DNA from 3 places in the Streptomyces sp. 147326 genome. Region 3 is predicted to be linked to each of the others. Evidence: riboswitches for the same ligand, from Rfam matches in the RefSeq annotation. Region 3 holds a riboswitch; each other region holds the start of a gene.
What was found. Region 3 has a riboswitch for cobalamin ahead of RIU97_RS05910 (DUF4430 domain-containing protein). Riboswitches for the same ligand answer to the same signal wherever they lie in the genome.
Positions count from the first base shown of each region.

Region 1: it holds a riboswitch for cobalamin, as region 3 does, so the genes downstream of both, RIU97_RS34410 (ABC transporter substrate-binding protein) here and RIU97_RS05910 (DUF4430 domain-containing protein) in region 3, are expected to answer to the same signal.
Region 2: it holds a riboswitch for cobalamin, as region 3 does, so the genes downstream of both, RIU97_RS13980 (ribonucleoside-diphosphate reductase subunit alpha) here and RIU97_RS05910 (DUF4430 domain-containing protein) in region 3, are expected to answer to the same signal.

Region 1 covers NZ_CP134201.1:7,493,882-7,496,135, reverse strand. Annotated here, with positions in the region: partial or broken gene RIU97_RS34415 (agmatine deiminase family protein) at 1-92, shown strand, start outside; cobalamin riboswitch at 370-596, shown strand; gene RIU97_RS34410 (ABC transporter substrate-binding protein) at 972-1,961, shown strand; gene RIU97_RS34405 (FecCD family ABC transporter permease) at 2,078-2,254, shown strand, end outside.
Region 2 covers NZ_CP134201.1:3,209,535-3,211,788, reverse strand. Annotated here, with positions in the region: gene RIU97_RS13980 (ribonucleoside-diphosphate reductase subunit alpha) at 1-1,118, opposite strand, end outside; cobalamin riboswitch at 1,263-1,394, opposite strand; gene RIU97_RS13975 (GNAT family N-acetyltransferase) at 1,436-1,933, opposite strand; gene RIU97_RS13970 (Uma2 family endonuclease) at 2,011-2,254, shown strand, end outside.
Region 3 covers NZ_CP134201.1:1,269,778-1,272,031, forward strand. Annotated here, with positions in the region: gene RIU97_RS05900 (alpha/beta hydrolase) at 1-306, shown strand, start outside; gene RIU97_RS05905 (SRPBCC family protein) at 340-789, opposite strand; cobalamin riboswitch at 963-1,106, shown strand; gene RIU97_RS05910 (DUF4430 domain-containing protein) at 1,253-1,741, shown strand; gene RIU97_RS05915 (3-hydroxybutyryl-CoA dehydrogenase) at 1,904-2,254, opposite strand, start outside.

The DNA.
Region 1 (2,254 bases), 6.2 Mb from region 3:
TGCCGGTCGCGGTCGACACGATCGCCTCGGGCGGCGGCGGCATCCACTGCTCGACCCACGACCAGCCCGGGAAGCCCGCCGGCACCTCCTGAACTCCGGCCGGGGGTCCGGCGGTCCGGCGGTCCGGTTGCGGAACGACGAGACGATCCAGGAGCAGAGGGGGAGGAAGAGGGCGGCGCCGAGGCTGCCCAGAATGCGGGCAGGGCAGCACGAAGCAAGGCGTACACGGAGGTGTCCGGGCACGCCGCGGGGCCTCGGCGCGTGACCGTCCTCTGGGCCGGAGGCGGAGTTGTGGCCTCCGGCCCAGCTGCGGTGGTGCGTCCCGCCCCCGGCCGGGCAGGGGCGGCCGGGGGGTGCGGGCCTCGCGGGTAGGCTGTGAGCGCAGCTGGTTCGCACCCGTCAGCCGGACGGGGCGCGTCGTAAGAGGGAACCCGGTGGGAATCCGGGACTGCCCCGCAGCGGTGAGTGGGAACGACCGCCGTCATACGCACTGGGACCGGAACCGGTCCCGGGAAGCGACGGCCAGTAGGTGCCCGCCGGGAGACCGGCAGGCGCGCCCGCGAGTCCGAAGACCTGCCACTGCCCGCATGACGAAGCGTCGTGCGGGGGCCCGGGGCACGCCTCCCCGGGGCCTTTCTGCCGCGACTCGCGAAGGAGAGTTGACGTGGCCGACCAGACCGTCACCACCGCTGGGTGCGTTGAGCACGACACCGGCCTCCCCGATCTCGACGTCGACGTCGACGTCCCGGGGCCGATCCCCTCGTAGACGACGGGCCGCCCGGGCGTCCCGTGCGACGCCCTGCCCCCAGGCGCCGTGGCCGCCGTGCGGGGCCGCCGCCTGCCGTCCCCGCGAGCCGTGGCGCGATTCACCCCGCCCGGCCCCGTGCGCCCGCTCGCTCCTGTGCCCCGTGCCCTGTGCCCCTGACAGGGCGTGAAGAACATCCGATCCATCCGCGGTGAGAGGACCACCCATGCCCCGCAACCACCCGAAGGCCGTGCTGTCCGCGCTCGCCGTCGCCCTGCTGATATCCGGCTGCGGAGGCGGCACCGCGCCCTCCGCCACCCCCTCGCCGGGCACGACCGCCGAGGGCTTTCCCGTCACGGTCACCAACTGCGGGGTGACGAGCACCTATCAGCGTCCGCCGCAGCGCGCGGTGTCGCTGAACCAGCACGCGACCGAGGTGATGCTGGCGCTCGGCCTGGAGAAGTCGATGGTGGGGACGGGCTATCTCGACGACAAGGTCCTCCCCGAGTACCAGGCCGCCTACGACAGCGTGAAGGTCCTCTCCAAGGAGTACCCGTCCTTCGAGGCACTCCTGGAGGCCGAGCCCGACTTCGTCTACGGCGGGTGGACCTCCACCTTCGACGAGAAGGAGGGACGCAGCCGGGCCGCGTTCGCCAAGGCCGGGATCAACACCCGCCTCAACACCGAGGAGTGCCCCACCGGCCCGGTGGACGTGGCCGCCATGGACGAGGAGATCCGCGCGGTCGCCAAGGTCTTCGGCGTGCCCGAGCGGGCCGAGGAGCAGCTGGGGAAGCTGCACGCCACCCTCGACAAGGTCGAGGCCGGGCTCACCGGCGTCACCGCGGTCAAGCTCTTCGTGTACGACAGCGGCGACAAGACGGCCTTCACCGCGGGCGGCAAGGGCATCGGCAACGAGATGATCCGCCGGGCCGGCGGGGTGAACCTCTTCGCCGACCTGGACAAGGCCTTCGGCGACGTCTCGTTCGAGCAGGTGGCGCAGCGCGCTCCCGAGGCCATCGTCATCTACGACTACGGCGACCGGTCGGTCGAGGACAAGAAGAAGTTCCTGCTCGCCCATCCGGCGCTGAAGGACGTGCCCGCGATCAGGAACCAGCGGTTCGCGGTCCTGCCGCTGTCTTCCACCGTGGTCGGCGTGCGGGTGCCGTCGGCCGTCGAGTCGCTGGCGCGTCAGCTCCACCCGGGCCTCGTCCAGTGACCGGGGCGAAGGCTCCGGCACCCGTGGGGGCCGGCCTCCATGAGGAACGCCGGTCCGGCCCTCGCGAGGCAGGCCGGCCAGGGCCCGCGCGGCGCCCCGGGATCCCGTACGCCGTCGTGCTGGCCCTCCTGGGCGCGCTGGTGGTCGGCGCCGCCACGGCCGGCATCGCGGCCGGCTCGATCAGCGTCCCGGCCGACCAGGTGTGGGGCATCCTGCTGCACCGCGTGCACCCGTCCCTCGCCGAGCCGGCGTGGACCCCGGTGCGCGAGACGATCGTCATGGACGTCCGCCTG
Region 2 (2,254 bases), 1.9 Mb from region 3:
CCCCACAGGTCGACCAGCTCGGGCACGTCGGCCGGGGAGAACAGCGACCACTCGGCGTCCGCGTTCACGCGGCGCATGAACTCGTCGGGGACCCAGTGGGCGAGGTTCAGGTTGTGCGTACGGCGCTGGTCCTCACCGGTGTTGTCGCGGAGCTCCAGGAACTCCTCGATGTCCGCGTGCCAGGTCTCCAGGTAGACGGCGGCGGCGCCCTTGCGGCGGCCACCCTGGTTCACGGCGGCGACGGAGGCGTCGAGGGTCTTCAGGAACGGCACGATGCCGTTGGAGTGGCCGTTGGTGCCGCGGATCAGGGAACCGCGGGCGCGGATGCGGGAGTACGACAGGCCGATGCCGCCGGCGTGCTTCGACAGGCGCGCCACCTGGTGGTAGCGGTCGTAGATCGAGTCGAGCTCGTCCAGCGGGGAATCCAGCAGGTAGCAGGAGGACATCTGCGGGTGCCGGGTGCCGGAGTTGAAGAGGGTGGGGGAGGAGGGCAGGTAGTCGAGGCGGCTCATCAGCCGGTACAGCGAGGTCACTTCCTCGAGGGCCTGGACGCTCTCGTCCGCGGCGAGGCCGCAGGCCACGCGCAGCATGAAGTACTGCGGGGTCTCGATGACCTGACGGGTGATCGGGTGGCGCAGCAGGTAGCGGCTGTGCAGGGTGCGCAGGCCGAAGAAGCCGAAGCGGTCGTCGGCGCCCTCGGCGAGGGTGTGCTCGACCAGCGCGTCCAGCCGGTTCGCGTGCGTGCGCACGAACTCGGCGGTGCGGTCGGCGATCAGGCCCTCGCGGTGACCGACCTCGACCGAGGCCGAGAAGGAGGTGGAGCCCTGACTCGCGGCCTCGTCGCGCACGGCCAGCGTCAGCAGCCGGGCGGCGAGCTTCGAGTAGGCGGGGTCCTCGGAGATCAGACCGGCGGCGCCCTCGGTGGCGAGACCGCGGAGTTCGGCCTCGTCGGCGGCGGAGCTGCGGCCGCGGAGCGCGGCGGCGGCGACGCGCCCGGGGTCGGTGTCGGGGAGGTCCGCCGTCAGTTCGGTGAGGGTACGCAGCAGCGTGGCCCCCGGGCCCTCGGTGTTGTCGCCAGAAACGGACTCGGCGCGCGGTGCGGAAGGCGCGATGGTCACGGCGGGAGCTCTCCCTCGCTCGGCCCGGTCATCGGCGGAGCGGGGCGCGAGCGGGCGCATGCGGGCGTGGTAGGAACGCGTACACACCGCATGGCGTCCACCGGCCCAACCGCGAGGCCCGGACGTGTCGGCACCCGGTTCGGTCGAGCCGGGCGCGCTGTCGGCAGGTCATCGGACTTGGTGTCCGGTAGGCGGACACTTCATACCGTTGCGGGACAGTTCCGGATTCACACCGGATTCCCCTGCGCGACAGCAGCCTTGAGCATACATGTGGGGGCGGCCGTATGCGGCAACCCCCACATGTAGTGTCGGCGCGGCTACAGCTTGAGCCGATACGCGAGGAGTGTCAGGCCCGGGATCGGCGCCCAGTCCCGCTCGGGAACGCGTACGAAGCCCAGTTGCGCGTAGATCCGGTGGGCGCCGGCCATGCTGCGCTGGGTGGAGAGCACGACGCCCGTCACCCCCTCGATGGCCCGCGCCCGCTCGACGCACGCCCGCACCAGAGCCTCACCGGCGCCCTGGCCGCGCGCCGCCCGGGCCACCGCGAGCATCCGGAACTCCGCCTCGTCGGGGGCGGCGATGTCGGCGAGCGGGCTGCCGGGGGCGGCGAAGGTCACCCCGCCCAGGATCCGCCCGTCCCGCTCGGCGACGAGCACCTCGGCCCGGGCGGCCCGGCCGGCCACGTCGCGCAGCACGTTCAGGTAGCCGTCGTCCTCGTTGAAGTCCAGGTGCCCGTCGGCGAGGTAGGCCTGCGCCGTGATCTCACCCAGTTCCGCGTATTCGGCGGGCAGCGCCGTTCTGATCACCATGTCCATGCGGTCGAGTGTGCAGGACGGGTGTCGGCGGGCGGCGCTATGGTCGAAGAAGCACCGTCGAGGAAGGCGAGCGAGGCATGACCGTGATGACCGACAGGCCCCACATGACGATCGCAGAGTTCGAGCACCTGGCCCGGATAGCGGCCCGCGAGGCGGAGGGGCTGCGACTGGAGTTCATCGGTGGGGTGCTGAGGAGCAAGGCCATGCCAGACGGGGACCACGGGCGGATCATTCTGTGGCTGACACGGATCTGCATGCAGCACCACCCGGATTTCTGGCTGCACCCAGGGCAGGGGATCAAGGCGGAACAGTACCGGGAGG
Region 3 (2,254 bases):
AAGAAGGCGAACGTGCTGACCGTGCAGAACGAGTGGGACTCACAGACCCCGCTCGTCAGCGGGCAGGGCCTGCACCGCGCGCTCAAGGGCTCGCGGATGGTGCTGGCGGCCGGCGGTGAGGGCCACGGGGTGTACCTCGCCGACCCCGCCTCCTGCGCCAACGCGCCGGTCCACGCGTACCTGACCACGGGCAAGCTGCCCGCCCAGGACGTGACCTGCCAGAACCCGGCGAGCGCTGCCGAGCAGCGCGGGTCCCTGGCCCCGTCGAAGCCGCTGCCGATCCCGGCCGGGCCCGGGCGGTTCTGACACCGCCCGGATGATGGTCGGCCGGACGGCCGGTCAAGCGCGGGACGCCTCTGCGGCAGCCTTGATACGGCGGCCGAAATCGGGGGCGTCCTTGCGCGCGGCGCTCACCGCGATACCGGCGAGCAGCTTGCCGAGGCCGTGGCCGTGCAGGGTGTTGAAGATCCGGACCCGGGTGCGGCCGCCGGGGAGGGCGTCGAGGTCGTAGCCGCCCTCGGCGGTGACCAGGTTCTTGCTCTGCTCGGTCCAGCGGATCAGGTGCGGCGGGTCGAAGCCGACGATGCGGAACTCGCGGGCGGTCTTCATCCCGGCGTCCTTGACCGTGCTGCGGAAGACCGTGCCGAGGGCCGTGGGGCCGTCCGGGGTCCTGGTGATCTCCTGGACGCGCGGGCTGAAATCCGGGTCGTTGCGCCCGTCGGCGAGGTAGGCGAAGACCTCCTCGACCGGCCGGTCGATCTCGACGCTCGCCTCGAACTGTCCGGACATGTCGGCTCCTCGGTGTGACTGCACCTGTGGTCCACGATCCCAGAACGTCACCCCGTGCGCGCGCCGACGACCGGGCGGCCGGCCGCCGCCGTGCCGGCGAGGACGGGTGGATCCTGGTGCGGACGGGTGAGTCCCGGTGAGTGCTGGTGGGACGGGGCGGCTGCCCCTACGATGCCTCTGGTCAGGTACATGCCCGACCCATAACTGAATGCCTGCGCGACTGGGGGAAGCCGGTGTGATTCCGGCGCTGACCTGCAACCGTGTGCGGCGCATCCGCGTCGCGAGTCGGACGACCCAGCGTGTGGTGCGTACGGCTTCCCACTGTCACGGTCTGCAGCACGAAGCCCTGAGCCCCAGGCTCACCGATCACCTGTGTCCGCTTCCCCGGGCCCGGGACCGCGGTGTGCCCGGGGCGACCGGGGCCGGCGGCGCACGACCTCGAGTTCACGCCAGGAAGGCACCCATGCGCCAGACTCCCGCCCGCCGCGCCCTGATCACCACGGCGGCCCTCGGGCTCGCCCTCGCCACGGCACCGGCCGTCGCGCACGCCGAGACCGCCCCGGACACGAACAAGAAGGTCAACGTGGCCCTCACCGTGCAGGGGCCCGACGGGCTGCTGTTCAAGGGGAAGGTCAACACCAAGGGGCACGACGTCACCACGGCGACCGGCGGCACGCACAAGTGCGACGGCACCAACGGGGCGGCGAACCCGACGGCCGTGCCCACCCCGACGGCCGCGCTCGACGACGCCGCCCGCCGGAACTACTTCGCGTGGGACGGCACCTGGTACGCGTCCTTCGACGACTTCTCCGTGGACTCCGTCAAGAACGTCAGCGGCGGCGGCTCGGCCTACTGGGCCATATCCGTCAACGGCACCCCGACCCCGGTCGGCGGCTGCCAGTTCAAGCTGAGGGCGGGCGACGAGGTGGCCTTCACCTGGACCGCCTTCTAGTCCGGCTTCCAGTCCGGCCTCCGGTCCGGGCCGAAAGCCCGCGTCCGTCAGGACGGAGCGCCTCCCGACAGGAGCGCGGAGCGGCTCACCGGGCCGCTCCGCGCTCCTTGTCCGTGCCACCAGGGGTCCCTCAACCCCGCAGCGGCACCACCGGGTCCCTCATCAGCCCCGGTCGTATGTGTGGAACCCGCGGCCGCTCTTGCGGCCCAGCAGCCCCGCCTGGACCATCCGCTGCAGCAGCGGGGGCGGGGCGTAGAGCGGCTCCTTGAACTCCTCGTACAGGGATTCCGCGATGGCCGCGACGGTGTCCAGGCCGATCAGGTCGGCGAGCTTGAGCGGGCCCATGGGGTGGGCGCAGCCCAGTTCCATGCCCGTGTCGACGTCGGCGGCGCTCGCGAACCCGGATTCGGCCATCCGAATGGCCGAGAGCAGGTACGGGACCAGCAGCGCGTTGACGACGAAGCCGGCCCTGTCCTGGGACCGGACCGTGGTCTTGCCCAGGGATTTCCGGGC